2 regions of the Streptomyces sp. NPDC047085 genome follow, and region 1 is predicted to be linked to the other one. Evidence: riboswitches for the same ligand, from Rfam matches in the RefSeq annotation. Region 1 holds a riboswitch; the other holds the start of a gene.
What was found. Region 1 has a riboswitch for cobalamin ahead of ABZ865_RS36390 ((2Fe-2S) ferredoxin domain-containing protein). Riboswitches for the same ligand answer to the same signal wherever they lie in the genome.
Positions count from the first base shown of each region.

Region 2: linked by a shared signal. The riboswitch ahead of ABZ865_RS05400 (cobalamin biosynthesis protein) and the one ahead of ABZ865_RS36390 ((2Fe-2S) ferredoxin domain-containing protein) in region 1 are both predicted to bind cobalamin.

Region 1 is NZ_JBEYUW010000015.1:165,841-173,499, forward strand. Features, by position in the region: gene miaB (tRNA (N6-isopentenyl adenosine(37)-C2)-methylthiotransferase MiaB) at 1-941, opposite strand, end outside; gene ABZ865_RS36355 (SRPBCC family protein) at 1,136-1,561, shown strand; gene ABZ865_RS36360 (hypothetical protein) at 1,646-1,924, opposite strand; gene ABZ865_RS36365 (protein-L-isoaspartate O-methyltransferase) at 2,040-2,705, shown strand; gene ABZ865_RS36370 (PP2C family serine/threonine-protein phosphatase) at 2,732-3,481, opposite strand; gene ABZ865_RS36375 (histidine phosphatase family protein) at 3,658-4,248, shown strand; gene ABZ865_RS36380 (CbtA family protein) at 4,336-5,088, opposite strand; gene ABZ865_RS36385 (CbtB-domain containing protein) at 5,109-5,330, opposite strand; cobalamin riboswitch at 5,367-5,507, opposite strand; gene ABZ865_RS36390 ((2Fe-2S) ferredoxin domain-containing protein) at 5,636-6,001, opposite strand; cobalamin riboswitch at 6,135-6,259, opposite strand; gene ABZ865_RS36395 (DUF6204 family protein) at 6,347-6,706, shown strand; gene ABZ865_RS36400 (MarR family transcriptional regulator) at 6,743-7,201, shown strand; gene ABZ865_RS36405 (hypothetical protein) at 7,430-7,659, shown strand, end outside.
Region 2 is NZ_JBEYUW010000001.1:1,239,162-1,246,820, reverse strand. Features, by position in the region: gene ABZ865_RS05420 (class II aldolase/adducin family protein) at 1-104, opposite strand, end outside; gene ABZ865_RS05415 (lysozyme) at 281-1,039, shown strand; gene ABZ865_RS05410 (inorganic phosphate transporter) at 1,184-2,443, shown strand; gene ABZ865_RS05405 (hypothetical protein) at 2,478-2,705, shown strand; cobalamin riboswitch at 2,841-2,982, shown strand; gene ABZ865_RS05400 (cobalamin biosynthesis protein) at 3,082-4,044, shown strand; gene ABZ865_RS05395 (cobyric acid synthase) at 4,041-5,549, shown strand; gene cobN (cobaltochelatase subunit CobN) at 5,546-7,659, shown strand, end outside.

The sequences.
Region 1 (7,659 bases):
GCCGCGTGCGGGATGGCGGCGCGGACCTTCTCGATGATCCCGAGGTAACGCTCCTGCCGGTACGACCGGCGCATCGCCTTCAGGACGGTGTCCGAGCCGGACTGGAGCGGCATGTGCAGCTGCGGCATCACGTTCGGCGTCTCGGCCATGGCGGCGATGACGTCGTCGGTGAAGTCGCGCGGGTGCGGGGAGGTGAAGCGGACGCGCTCCAGGCCCTCGATCTTCCCGCAGGCGCGCAGCAGCTTGCTGAAGGCCTCGCGGTCGCCGATGTCGGAGCCGTACGCGTTGACGTTCTGGCCGAGCAGCGTGATCTCGGAGACGCCCTCGGCGACGAGCGCCTCGACCTCGGCCAGGATGTCGCCGGGGCGGCGGTCCTTCTCCTTGCCGCGCAGGGCCGGGACGATGCAGAACGTGCAGGTGTTGTTGCAGCCGACGGAGATCGACACCCAGGCCGCGTACGCGCTCTCGCGCCGCGTCGGCAGCGTGGAGGGGAACGCCTCCAGCGACTCGGCGATCTCGACCTGAGCCTCCTCCTGGACGCGGGCGCGCTCCAGCAGGACGGGCAGCTTGCCGATGTTGTGCGTACCGAAGACGACGTCCACCCAGGGCGCCTTCTTCACGATGGTGTCCCGGTCCTTCTGCGCGAGGCAGCCACCGACCGCGATCTGCATACCGGGGCGGCTCGCCTTCTTGGGCGCGAGTCGGCCGAGGTTGCCGTAGAGCCGGTTGTCGGCGTTCTCGCGCACGGCGCACGTGTTGAAGACCACGACGTCCGCGTCCCCGTCCGACCCCTCGGGGGCCCGCACGTACCCGGCGTCTTCGAGCAGCCCGGCCAATCGCTCGGAATCGTGGACGTTCATCTGGCACCCGTAGGTACGGACTTCGTAGGTCTTGGGTGCTGCTACGTCCACTGCGGGGCTCCGGTCGCTGCTGATGGTCATGGCTCAAGGGTAGGCGGTCCGCGGAGTGCCCCGTGGTCCAGTCTTCCGCCCCACCAGTAGGCGCGATGCGCCGCGTGAGCGGGCTGGTCGGTCTCCCGGCGTCTCCACCGCTGCGGCGCTTCGCGTGCCGGTTCTTCCCGGGCGCACACTGGAAGCAGTAGGCCATGCGTCATGAGCTGCACGTGGAGGTAGTCATGAGCACCCTCGAACTACACGTCGACGTCGGCGTTCCGATAGACAGAGCATGGGAGACCCTGCACCAGCTGGAGCACTATCCGCGCTTCGTGGAAGGAGTGCGCGGCGCGCGTACGGAGGCGGGGGGCCGAGCACATCTGGAGGTCGAGACCGGTGGCCGGGCCCAGGAGCTCGATGCCGAGGTTTCCGACCGCGGTGACCGCGTGATGGAGTGGCTCACCACGAGCGCCCCGGAGCTGACGGGCTCCTTCTCGGTCGCGCCGATCGACAAGAACCACACCCGGATCCAGGCACGGCTAGAGTACGACCCCGACACGATCCGGGACTCCTTCGGTGGCCCGAAGGGATTCGCCCAGACGAACGCCATCGAGCGCCTCGTCCGCAGCGATCTGGAGCACTTCAAGGAGTTCGTCGAACAACGGTGACCCCTGAAGGCGCGGTGAGCTGCGGAAACACTGTGAGCTGCGGAATCAGGCGAGCGCGGCGACGCCGGGCAGTCGGCACTCCGGTCAGGTCTCGATCACGGCATTGCAGTCCGTGCACACCAGAGACGCGTATTCCGCGGGATACCAGGGCTCTCCAGGGTGGTCGGAGGGCTTCCAGTGGGACGTCTCCATCGCGAAGGTGTCCTTGCCGCACAGGGTCCGCGGTCCTACTGCGGTATGCGAACCCGGGGCCGCGGGTGCGGCGTGCACCCTGCGGACGCGCCGTTCCACCTCATCCGGCGTTCCCGAGGCGGATCTCGTTGCCGCAGGCTTGACGAGTTCGTAGACGACGATCTCGGTCATGTCTCCACCGTAGTGTCCCGGCGGTCCTGGATGCGCCGACGCGCCTGCGAGGATCGTTTCGCCCCGGCGACCCCGCACCTCAGCCGCCCTAGCCTGGTGGTGAGGTGACTCGCCCGTGAACGCCGTAGCCAGGGCGCCCGAGGACCTCGTACGAGCCCTCACAGCCGCCGGGATCGGGGACGAGCGGCTGCTGGAGGCCGTGCGCACGACGCCCCGGGCCGAATTCGTCCCGACCGGTCAGGTGGCCGACGCCTACCGGGACGTCCCCGTTCCGATCGGGCAAGGACAGGTCACCACGCAGCCTTCGCTGTCCGCCATGATGATCGAGGGGCTTGCCCTGTGCGGGTGCGAGCACGTCCTGGAGGTAGGGACGGGGCTCGGCTTCCAGACGGCCCTGCTCGCCCGCCTGGCCGCCGACGTGGTCAGCATCGAGACGCGGCCGGAGATAGCCCGGCAGGCGCGTGCGAACCTCTCGCGTCAGGGCGTGGGAAACGTGGAGCTGCGGGTCGGGGACGGCAGCGGTGGCGTGCCGGATCTCGCTCCGTACGACGCGATCCTCGTGTCCGCCGCGTTCACGGAGGTGCCCGCGCCGCTGGTCGCACAGGTGCGGCAGGGTGGCCGCTTGGTCCAGCCGATCGGGCCGGGCGGCCATGAGGAGGTGGTGTGCTTCGAGCGCACGGCGTCCGGGCTGGCGCGGCTGCGCGTGCTGACCTTGGCCTATTTCGTCCGGCTGCAGGGGCGGTATGGCTTTCCGATGGACGACGCGGATCTTCACGGATGATCCGCGAGACCAAGCACGAGCCGAACCTATGCGTCCGCGATGCGTACGAGCGCCAGCGTGATGTTGTCGGGGCCGCCCGCCGCGATGGCGGCCTTCCACAGCTCGAACGCCGCCCGGCCGTCGTTGGGCTCCCGCATCACCTCGTTGATCTCTTCATTCGGCAGAGGGTCGGTGAGTCCGTCGGTGCAGATGAGGTAGCGGGCACCGGGAGACAGGGGCTCGGCCGTCACGTGGGGCTGGATGGCACGGTACGTGCGGGTGCCGCCCAGGCACTGGGTGACGAGGGACGTGGTGCGCCGCCCTGGTTCGAGTGGGGGGCTGTCGTCGACGCTGACCTGGCGCAGCCCGTCGTCGCAGGACGCGAGGACCCGGCTGTCGCCCACGTTGAACACCAGCAGCGAACCGGGCTTCACGACGGCGCCGGCGACCGTCGTCCCCATGGCCGCCAGTTCGCCTCCCGCGTCGCCGCCGGCGGCCTCGTACACGGCGCGGTTGCAGGCGTTCAAGGCGTCGCGGACGGCGTCCTCACTGCTCAGGGCGGGGCCCATCGACGCGATCCGGCGCACGACCAGCGCGCTGGCCACATCGCCGCCGGGATGCCCGCCGAGCCCGTCGGCGACGGCGACGACCAGGGGCGTACCGGTCGGAAAGACCAGGGTCTGCGGATTCTCGGTGACCGTGGCGCACAGGGTCCACGGCCCGATCACGAGGCTGTCCTCGTTCCGTTCGCGGAGGAGCCCGGGGTGACTGAGCGCGCTCACCGACACGTACCGCATGGAACGTCACCGCCTTCCCGCACGGGACGCACCGCCGGACACCTCAAGCCTAGGCCGTCCCGCGAGGCCGCTCCCCTTGGCAGGCCGCTCCCCGGTATCCGGGCCGGGCGTACCTTCGTACGGGATCAGTCACCCGCGCCCAGCCCCCTCTCGGCCGAACCACAAGGAGCAACCGCGTGACCAGCCGTGTCACCCTCATCTCACCCGCGATCACGCCGTCGCTGCGGCGGGCCCGCTTCGACGACGGTGACTCGATCGAGGACAGCGCGGCTGTGCGGGCCGGATCGGCGGCGGTGCCCCTGGCGGCCTCCGGCCGTGTCTACGTCTCGCCCAGCGTGCGGTGCCGGGAGACGGCCTCGGCACTCGGACTCGACGCCTCGGAGCAGCCGGAACTGTCGGGCCTGGACGTCGGCCGCTGGCGCGGGCGGGCGCTGGAGGAGGTCGGCGCCGACGAGCCCGACGCGGTGGCCCGCTGGCTGGCGGACCCGGGCGCCGCACCGCACGGCGGGGAGTCGGTGCGGGAGCTGTGCGCGCGGGTCGTGCGGTGGTGGGAGACGACAGGGGCGGCCGACGGCAGGACGGTCGCCGTGGTGGAGCCGGAGGTGGTGCGGGCCGTGGTGGGGCACGTACTGGGCGCGCCCGAGGCCGCGTTCTGGCGCGTCGACGTCCCCCCGCTCACGGCAACGGAGTTCACCGGCCGGGCCGGGCGCTGGAACCTACGGGTCGGGCACGTACTGTCCTCGCCCCAGGACGACACGGGCCGCTGACACGGGCCTTGACCGTTTTCCCGAGAACGCGAGAGGGCCCCGGAAGGTTCCCAAGGGCCCTCTCATGTCCTGCATGTCCTGCAGGGTTCAGTGCGCGGACGGCACCGCCCGCCCCGACGCGGAGGTCGCCGGCTTCGGATTCAGGAGCCGTTCGGCCAACTCGCCGAAGAGCAGCCCGAATCCGCCCCACAGAACGGCCTGGATGGCCAGAGCCGACAGTCGGAACCGCCACAGCAGGGTGGCCGGGAAGTCCTTCGGCACCTCGTTGACGACCGGCAGGAAGGCGTACGCCAGACCGATCACGAGGACGAATCCGGCCACCGCGACGACGGTGGCGTACCAGGTGCCCAGCCGGGGTGCGAGCCGTTTGCCCAGGATGGTGGCGGCGATCGCGAGGAGCACGCTGAGCAGCATCATCAGGAAGTACAGGCCGGTCCGCTTGCCGATGGTGTCGGGGTCGCCGACCGACGGCGGGTTGGCCGGGTACTTCAGGAACGGCACGACGTACACGGTGAGCAGTGCGCAGCCCGACAGCAGCAGTGCGGTCGCCCGCGGGGAGAAGCGGCCCACGCGGCCGAGCGCGACGCAGTAGGCGAGCGCGGCGACGCCGCCGAAGGCGACCCCGTAGACCAGGACGCCGGTGGCGAGACCGGCGGTGGACTGCAGGGAGCGGGAGACGACTTCCATCTCGTGCTCGTGGGAGTGGGCGTCCTCGAAGCCGATCGCGCTGTCGACGTTCGGCTCACCGAGGAAGTACGCGACGACGAGGGCGAGCACGCCGGCACCGAGGCCGGCGAGCATGCCCCGCACCAGCAGATTTCTTACTGTCGCGGAATTCATGAGCGTGCGGCGCCCTCGCCTCAGTGGCAGGGGAAGCCGAGCAGGTGACGGGCGTCGTGGACCCACTCGTGGACGTCCGTGCCGTTGAACACGGAGGTGGCGCCCTGCTCGGCGCCGACGAAGTAGAGCAGGACGAGCATCAGGACACCGAAGAAGACCGCCCAAGGAGCGATCGCCTTCAGCGGCAGCTTGGCGGGAACGACGGTGGTGGTGGCTGTCGGCTGAACGACGGTCTGCGCCATGGCAGGACCTCCTCTGGGAGTTCGCGTCCCAACTCGGTGGTGCACAGGACGACGGCCACGGGTCTGACTCACGAACCGCCCAGGGCGCTCGCATACAGTGGCGCGACCGTGCCGGACTCTCACCGGCTTCCGTCGTACCGTCGTCGATATCGGACAGACCGTACCGCGTGACGGGTGCATGGCCAAGACCGCACCACCTGACGTGATCTTGCTCTCGCGTCAGGTGACCGATCCTGTGGCCCACGGGTCAACGGTGGCGTTGGTCGGGCGGAATTGCGATCGGTGCTGTTCGGGCGGAGTTCCGATCAGGGATCAACTCGGCGCCGCCCTGTGGAAGCCGCCCGGCGGCGCGGGGGCGTGATGGTGTAGAGGTCGAGGATGTCCGGCAGAGGTGCGACGCCGGGGCCGCCGGCGCGCACCCAGTCGACGATGTCCTCTGCAGCGCCCGGGTCGTTGACGAGACCCAGCCAGACCGGCCTTGCCCCGGCGGCCCGGCCGGCGGCGGAGGGCTGTACGACGATGACGTTGGCCTGCTCGCACACGTCGAGGCAGGCCGAGATGCGCACGGGCACCTCGGCACGCAGACGTGCCGTCTGCGCCGCGTGGTCGACACCGGTCACCTTGGGGCTGCCACAGCAACAGTCCCTGCAGACGACGACCCGGCTCGGCACCGGGCCGGTCCCCTTCGGGACCGCCTCTGTGGCCGCCTCGCCGTCAAACGTCTCTTCCGTCGGTTTCCCGGGCACGCCGCTCACCCCTCTCCGGGGAGAACCGCCCCGGGGTCCGTCGAGGAGGCGACCGCGTGAGTCTCCTGGCTCTCGGGTCGTCGCTCGTCCCGGCCTTCCCACCCGTCAGGGGGCGGTGGCCCGGCGGGAGTTCGCTCACCGATCACAGTGGCGGGACCGCGCCGGATTCACACCGGCTTCCTCGGACCGCCGTCGCCCTGTCACCGATCATCATTCCATCCACCGGAAATCCGATGGAGCCGCAGTGCCCGCTCCGCCTAAGGTCGCGCAATGACCACTCGGACCTTCCGCATCACCATCCGCGGCGCCTTCGACAGCCTCAGCGACGCACAGCGGGCCGAACTGCTGGCCGATGCCGCCGAGCACGACGTGCTGCGCTCCGCCTACACGCCCGAGGGGCACCTCAGCTACGACATCGCCGCCCGGCCGGCCTTCGTCTTCCGTTTCTCGGACACCGGGGAGGAAGAGGAGGACATCCTGGAGGCGACCGAGCGGGCCGAGGAGGCGGCGAAGGCGTGGCTGACCGAGCGCGGCTACGGCTTCAAGAACTTCCGCTCCAGCGCCGAGGACCTCTCGCAGGCCCCCTTGGGGAAGCGGCAGCGACGCAACGCCCGCATGATCGGCTCATAAACTTGACTACTCAAGGAGTCTGCAAAGGAATGTGCGATGAGTGAGGCACTGGACGCGTCGTTGCGGCTGATGCGGGCGCAGGCCGCGCTCGTACGGCGCTTCGACGCGCGGCTGGGCGGGCTGCATGGGGTGAGCCTGGCCGACTTCACGCTGCTGCTGCGGCTGGGACAGGCACCCGGCGGCCGGATGCGCCGGGTCGATCTGGCCGAGGCGCTGGGGCTGACCGCCTCCGGAGTGACCCGCGGACTGGCGCCCCTGGAGCGGATCGGGCTGGTGACCCGCGAACGGGACGCCCGTGACGCGCGCGTGGCCTACGCCTCACTGACCGACACCGGCCGGCGACTCCTGGCGGAGATGCGGGCCACGGCCGAGGAGACCGCCGCCGAGTTCTTCGCCGCACCGCCCTGGAGCAAGGAGGACATCGGCCTGCTCTCCACCCTGCTGACCCGTCTCGGCGGCACCGGGCTGCCCGGCCACCGCGAGATGCCTCGCTGACCCCTGTCCCATCCGGAATCCGGCCATCTATGAGGTGACCTGAACTCGCCGTGTTTCAGGTCACCTTGGGATGTGACCGGATTGTGAGGGGCGCCTGCGCCAGGCATGGCATGCTCATGCCTCACCACAGAGTTACCAGGCGGTAGCCGGTTCCACCTCTCGGCGGCCGGCCCTGTGGTGTTTCTTCGGTACCCCCCACTCCACACAGGATCGACTTTGCGCACACGCATGAGGCGCAGGCGTGCCCTGCTGCCCGCCTTCGCCGTGACCACCCTCTTCCTCGCGGCCGGCTGCTCCTCGCCCGCACCGCACGCCGAGCGGCCCTCGGCCGAGCACGGCCAGGAGATCCGGGCCACCGACGGTCACGCCGCCGGCCAGGACCATTCGCTCACCGTCGCGGCGGCCCCCGACGCGACCGCGACCGCCACCGCGAGCCCGGCCGGCTCGGGCACGCGGGC
Region 2 (7,659 bases), on a different contig from region 1:
GTGCCGACGACCAGCCCGTCGGCAACCGTCCGCCGCGCCGTCGCGACCAGTTCCTCCCAGAGCCGTGCCTCTTCCCCGCCCGCCGTGCGCCGCTGTTCAGCCATGCGGCGATCCTGCCAGCCCGGCGCGTGGCGCACGGCGCGTCAGAGCGCAACAGATGCGCCGCCAAACGGGTGCATATAGCCGCGAAACATACGAAAAACGCCACCCGTTCCGTGATCACCGGCGTTGAATGATCCTCCTGCTCGCCGGACCCGTTTCGCCGCCACCGGAGGGACGCATGGCCAGTGATCACCCCTCTCTTTCCCGCCGCCGCGCGGGCGTCCTCGCGGCAGCCACCGCGGCACTCGCCCTCGCGGGCACCCAGACCGCGTCCGCCAGCGCGTCGGCGCCCGGGGCGGAACTGCCCCGCGGGCACGACGTGTCGTCCCATCAGAAGCACGTCGACTGGCCGGACGCCCGGTCGAGCGGCGCACGGTTCGTCTACGTCAAGGCGACCGAGTCCACGGCCTACCGCAACCCCTACTTCGCCCGGCAGTACGACGGCGCACGCCGGGCGGGGCTGATCCGGGGCGCGTACCACTTCGCCCGGCCGGACAAGTCCTCGGGCGCCCGGCAGGCCGCCTACTTCGTGCGGCACGGCGGCGACTGGCGGCCGGACGGACGCACGCTGCCGCCCGCGCTCGACATCGAGTACAACCCGTACGACCCGCACGACCCGTGCTACGGGCTGAGCCAGGAGGACATGGTCGACTGGATCCAGTCGTTCAGCGACGAGATCGAGGCGGAGACGGGCCGGCGCCCGGTGATCTACACCACCGCCCACTGGTGGAGCACCTGCACCGGCGACAGCCACGCGTTCGCCCGGAACCACCCCCTGTGGATCGCCAGCCACGGCGCGCCGGACCCGGGGTCGCTGCCGGGCGGCTGGTGGCACTGGACCTTCTGGCAGTACGGGACCAGGGGTGGCCTGCCGGGTGACCAGAATCTCTTCAACGGGCCCCAGAGCCGGCTGCGAGCCCTCGCGAGCGGCCGTTAGCCAAGGGGCGCCTGGGGCGCCGGGGCCCAAGCGGAACCAGGAGCCTCCATTCCCGACACCACCAGGTCTGTCTCAGTTCACCTTCCGTTCACCCAGGTTGCCTACGGTCCAACAGCCAATGACCTCGAACGATTGCCTGGGTAAATGGAAAACTTCTCGCTGATCCTCGCGATTGTGGTGGTAACCGCACTCGCGTTCGATTTCACGAACGGTTTTCACGACACCGCCAACGCGATGGCCACGACCATCTCGACCGGTGCGCTCAAGCCCAAGGTCGCGGTGGCCATGTCCGCCGCCCTCAACCTTGTAGGCGCTTTTCTCTCCGTGGAGGTCGCCAACACGATCTCCAAGGGTCTCGTCGATGAGAACGGCATCCGTCCCGAGGTCATCTTCGCCGCCCTCACCGGCGCGATCCTCTGGAACCTGATGACGTGGCTGGTAGGACTCCCCTCCAGCTCCTCGCACGCCCTGATGGGCGGCCTGGTCGGTGCCACCGTCGCCTCCGCGGGCTTCGGCGCCGTCCACGGTGACGTGCTGGTCACCAAGGTCCTGCTCCCGGCGGTCGCCGCCCCGATCGTGGCCGGTGTCGCGGCGATGCTCGCCACCCGCTTCTCCTACGGCATCGGCAAGAACGCCGACGGCGAGGCCACCCGCAAGGGCTACCGCGCCGGCCAGATCGCCTCCGCGGGCCTGGTCTCGCTCGCCCACGGCACCAACGACGCGCAGAAGACGATGGGCATCATCACCCTCGCGCTGATCGCGGGCGGTGCCATCGCCCCCGGTTCCAACCCTCCCACCTGGGTGATCCTCTCCGCGGGCCTGGCCATCGCGCTCGGCACCTACATCGGCGGCTGGCGCATCATCCGCACCATGGGCAAGGGCCTGACCGACCTGGAGCCGCAGCAGGGCTTCGCCGCGCAGACCAGCGCCGCCACGGCCATCCTGGCCTCCTCCCACCTCGGCTTCTCCCTCTCCACGACCCACGTCGTCTCCGGCTCGGTCATGGGTGCGGGCCTGGGCCGCAAGGGCGGTGTGGTCCGCTGGTCCACCGCGACCCGGATGTTCATCGCCTGGGGGCTGACCCTCCCGGCCGCCGCGCTGGTCGGCGCGGGCGCCGAGTCCGTCACCGACCTCGGTGACTGGGGCACCGCCGTCGTCGCCGTCTTCCTGGTCGCCGCCAGCGCCGCGATCTGGAAGTTCTCCCGCCGCGAGGTCGTCGACCACAGCAACGTCAACGACGTCGACGCCACTGAGCCGGCCGGCGTGGTGACCACCGCCATCGCCGCGGTGACCCCGCCCCCGGTGGGCACGGTCCCCGAGGACCTGACGGCCACGATCCCGGCTCCGGCCGCCGACGCCTCCGCCAACGCCGCCCCGGCCACCCCGCCGGCCGCCGCGGTCTGACCCCGAGCACACCCCGGTTACCGAAGGAAGCATCATGAAGATCGACTGGGCGGCTCTCGGCTCCGTCTTCGGCGTCAGCCTGGCGTTCACCGTCGGCCTGGTGGCCCTGTTCACCCTCGGCGTGAACGGCCTGTCCCGCAAGGAGAAGGCCGCGGCGCAGGGCGACTCCGCCGCCCTGGCCGTGACCGGCGCCTACGTCTGCTTCGCGGCCTGCGCTGCGGCAGTGGCGTACGGCATCTACCTGATCATGAACAAGGCCTGATCACGAGCAAGGTCTGACCGACCGTCCGAAAGGCTCCTCCCCGGTGTGCTCCGGGGAGGAGCCTTTCGTCTGTCCGCGGCCCCCTGGTGTGGGACTCAGCACACTCTCCCCGCGCAGGTCAACGGCAAGTTGACGGCCCTTCCGGGAGCGTGGTGGACTGCCCAGGCCATGTACGGCGGCAGGAGAGGAAGCCGGTGCGAATCCGGCGCGGTCCCGCCACTGTCACCGGGGAAGAAACCCCGGGAGCCAGGAACTCTCACCGCCGGTCTCGTCGAACCAGGGCGTGGACACCCTGAGTGAGGACATATCGCCATGCTCGGCTGCCGATCGAGAACCCGCACCAGGACTGCCCCCCTTCCCACGGCCGGCTGAGCCGATGGGTGCCGATCGCTCGTACGCGTACGGCGCCGCCGCCGGCCTCCTGGGCGACCTGCTCCTCGGCGATCCGCGCCGCGGGCATCCCGTCGCCGTGTTCGGTCGTGCGGCCGGTGCCGTGGAGGGCGCGTTGTGGCACGACCACCGCGGCTGGGGTGCGCTGCACACCGCCGTGTGCGCCGGAGGCGCCGTCGCTCTGGGTGCCGTGGCCGAGCGCGCCGTACGCCGCTCTCCCGCCGCCCGCGTCGCGCTGACCGCTGCCGCCACCTGGTCCGTCGTCGGCGGCACCTCGCTGGCCCGGGAGGCCCGGATCATCGGACGCGCCCTGGAGGCCGGGGATCTGACGGCCGCCCGGGCACGGCTGCCGCACCTGTGCGGCCGGGATCCAGGGGCCCTCGACGCCGACGGGATCGCCCGGGCGGTCGTCGAGTCGGTCGCCGAGAACACCTCCGACGCCGTCGTGGGCGCGCTGGTGTGGGGCGCGGTCGGCGGGGTGCCGGGGCTGGTCGGGTTCCGGGCCGTCAACACCCTCGACGCGATGGTGGGCCACAAGTCCCCCCGCCTGCGCCGCTTCGGCTGGGCCTCCGCCCGCCTGGACGACGTCGCCGGCTGGCCGGGCGCCCGGCTCACCGCCGTGCTCGCCACGCTCGCCGGACCCGACCCTCGCGGCGCCCTACGGGCGTGGCGGGCGGACGCGGCCAATCATCCGAGCCCCAACGCCGGGCCCGTCGAAGCCTCGTTCGCGGGCGCCCTCGGCGTGCGGCTGGGCGGGACGCTGTCCTACGGCGGGCGCGTCGAACACCGGCCCGTGCTCAACGGGGACGCCGGACGGGCCGTCCGGGTCACCGACATCGACCGGGCCGTACGGCTCTCCCGCCGCGTCGGCCTGCTCGCGCTCGGCACCACGGTCGCCGCGCGCCTCCTGGTCCAGAGCGCCAAGAGCCTGAAGGGACGTGGCAAGTGAACGGTGGTCTCCTCGTCGCCGGCACCACCTCCGACGCCGGCAAGAGCGTCGTGACGGCCGGGATCTGCCGCTGGCTGGTCCGCCAGGGCGTCAAGGTGGCGCCGTTCAAGGCGCAGAACATGTCCCTCAACTCGTTCGTGACGAGGGAGGGCGCGGAGATAGGGCGGGCGCAGGCCATGCAGGCCCAGGCCTGTCGCGTCGAGCCGACCGCGCTCATGAACCCCGTGCTGCTCAAGCCCGGCGGCGAGCAGAGCAGCCAGGTGGTGCTGCTGGGCAAGCCGGTGGGCGAGCTGAGCGCACGCGGGTATCACGGGGGGCGCCAGCAGAAGCTCCTCGGCACGGTGTTGGACTGCCTGGCCGAGTTGCGGGGCACGTATGACGCGGTGATCTGTGAGGGGGCCGGTTCGCCCGCCGAGATCAATCTGCGGCGCACCGACATCGTCAACATGGGGATCGCGCGGAACGCGCGCCTTCCCGTCCTCGTCGTCGGCGACATCGACCGCGGCGGCGTCTTCGCCTCCTTCTTCGGCACCGTCGCCCTGCTCTCGCCCGAGGACCAGGAACTGGTCGCCGGGTTCCTGGTCAACAAGTTCCGCGGGGACGCCAGCCTGCTGGAACCCGGCCTGGACATGCTGCACGGGCTCACCGGACGGCACACCTACGGCGTGCTCCCGTTCCGGCACGGCCTCGGCATCGACGAGGAGGACGGACTCCGGGTCTCGCTGCGCGGCACCGTCCGCGAGTCGACGGTGACTCCCCCGGTCGGCGAGGACGTCCTGCGCGTCGCCGTCTGCGCGATCCCGCTCATGTCCAACTTCACCGACGTGGACGCGCTGGCCGCCGAACCGGGCGTCGTGGTGCGGTTCGTGGACCGGCCCGAGGAGCTGGCGGACGCCGACCTCGTGGTGATCCCGGGGACTCGGGGGACGGTCAAGGCTCTCGCGTGGCTGCGGGAGCGGGGGCTGGCGGACGCCCTCGCCGCACGGGCCGCGGAAGGGCGCCCCATTCTCGGCGTCTGCGGTGGCTTCCAGATCCTCGGCGAGCACATCGAGGACGAGGTCGAGTCGCGCGCCGGCGCCGTCCCCGGGCTCGGCCTGCTGCCCGTGCGGGTGCGATTCGCCCGCGAGAAGACCCTCACCCGGCCGGCCGGGGAAGCCCTCGGAGAGCGGGTCGAGGGGTACGAGATCCACCACGGGGTCGCCTCCGTAGCGGGCGGCGAACCCTTCTTGGACGGCTGCCGGGTCGGCCACACCTGGGGCACGCACTGGCACGGTTCGCTGGAGTCGGACGGCTTCCGGCGGGCTTTCCTGCGCGAGGTGGCGGCCGCCGCGGGCCGCCGCTTCGTGCCCGCCCCGGACACCTCGTTCGCCGCGCTGCGCGAGGAGCAGCTCGACCGGCTCGGCGACCTGATCGAACAGCACGCGGACACGGACGCGCTCTGGCGGCTCATCGAGTCGGGCGCGCCGCAAGGACTGCCTTTCATTCCACCGGGAGCGCCCGCATGAGCACAGTGTTGTTGTTGTCGACCGCCGACACCGATCTCCTGGCGGCCCGGGCGTCCGGCGCCGGCTACCGCATCGGCAACCCGACCCGCGTCGACGTCACCGGCGAGCTGCCGGGCCTGATCGAGGGCGCCGACATCGCGGTCGTACGGCTGCTGGGCGGCAAGCGCGCCTGGGAGGACGGGCTGGCCGCGCTGAAGGCGTCCGGGATCCCGACCGTGCTGCTGGGCGGCGAGACCGTGCCGGACGCCGAGCTGATGGCCGAGTCGTCGGTGCCGGCGGGCGTCGTGGCGGAGGCGCTGACGTACCTCGTCGAGGGCGGCCCGGCGAACCTGCTGGAGCTGTCCCGGTTCCTGTCGGACACCGTGCTGCTGACCGGCGAGGGGTTCGAAGGGCCGCGCAGGATGCCCGAGTTCGGGGTGCACGGCGCGTACGAGATCCGTGACGGCCGGCCGACCGTGGGCGTGCTCTTCTACCGGGCGCACGAACTGAGCGGCAACACCGCCTTCGTGGACACCCTGTGCGCGGCGATCGAGGCGCGCGGCGCCAACGCCCTTCCCGTGTACTGCGGTTCGCTGCGCGGCGCGGACGCCGGGCTGTACGAGCTGCTGGGGACGGCGGACGCGCTGATCGCCACCGTGCTCGCGGCCGGCGGCACCCATGCCTCGGAGGCCTCGGCGGGCGGCGACGAGGAGTCCTGGGACATCGGCGCCCTCGCCGACCTGAACATCCCCGTGCTGCAGGGCCTCTGCCTCACCTCCTCGCGGACGGCCTGGGACGAGTCCGACGCCGCGCTCTCCCCCATGGACGCGGCGATGCAGGTCGCGATCCCGGAGTTCGACGGCCGGCTGATCACCGTGCCGTTCTCCTTCAAGGAGCAGGGCCCGGACGACGTGCCGGTGTACGTCGCCGACCCCGAGCGGGCCGGACGCGTCGCCGGGATCGCGGTGCGGCACGCACGGCTCAGGCACAAGCCGAACGCCGACAAGAAGCTCGCGCTGGTCTTCACCGCCTACCCGACCAAGCACTCCCGCGTCGGCAACGCGGTCGGCCTCGACACGCCCGCGTCGGCCGTGCGCGTCCTGGACGCCCTCAAGCAGGCCGGCTACGGCGTCACGGCATACCCGGACAACGGCGACGAGTTGATCCACCGGCTCATCGAGGCCGGCGGCCACGACGTCGAGTGGCTCACGGAGGACCAGCTGGCGGCCGCGCCCGCGCGCGTGCCGCTCGCCGACTACCAGGCGTGGTTCGAGAAGCTCGACCCCGAACTGCGGGACGCCATGCGGGAGGCGTGGGGTGAGCCGCCGGGGTCGCTGTACGTCGACGGCGACGACATCGTGCTGGCCTCCCTCCAGTTCGGGAACGTCGTGGTCATGATCCAGCCGCCGCGCGGCTTCGGCGAGAACCCGATCGCGATCTACCACGACCCCGACATGCCGCCCTCGCACCACTACATGGCGGCGTACCGGTGGCTGGAAAACTCGTTCGGCGCGGACGCGATCGTGCACATGGGCAAGCACGGCACGATGGAGTGGCTGCCCGGCAAGGGACTCGGTCTCAGCAGGGGCTGCGCACCGGACGCGGTCCTCGGCGACCTGCCGCTGATCTACCCGTTCATCGTCAACGACCCCGGCGAGGGCACCCAGGCCAAGCGACGCGGGCACGCCACGGTCGTCGACCACCTGGTCCCGCCGATGGCGCGGGCCGACACCTACGGCGACCTGGCCAAGCTGGAGCAGCTGCTGGACGAGTACGCGCTCGTCTCCGACCTGGACCCGACGAAGGCCCCGGCCGTGCGCGCGCAGATCTGGACGCTGGTCAAGGCGGCCGAGCTCCACCACGACCTGCATGTGGACGAGCAGCCGGACGACGACGACTTCGACGAGTTCGTCATGCACATCGACGGCTATCTGTGCGAGATCAAGGACGTGCAGATCCGCGACGGCCTGCACATCCTCGGCGGAGCTCCGGTCGCCGAGCCCCGCGTGAACCTCGTCCTCGCCGTGCTGCGCGCCTCCCAGGTGTGGGGCGGGCAGGCGAACGCGCTGCCGGGGCTGCGGGCCTCGCTGGCGGCGCACTTCGGGCTCGTGGAGAAGGAGCTGCTGGCCGA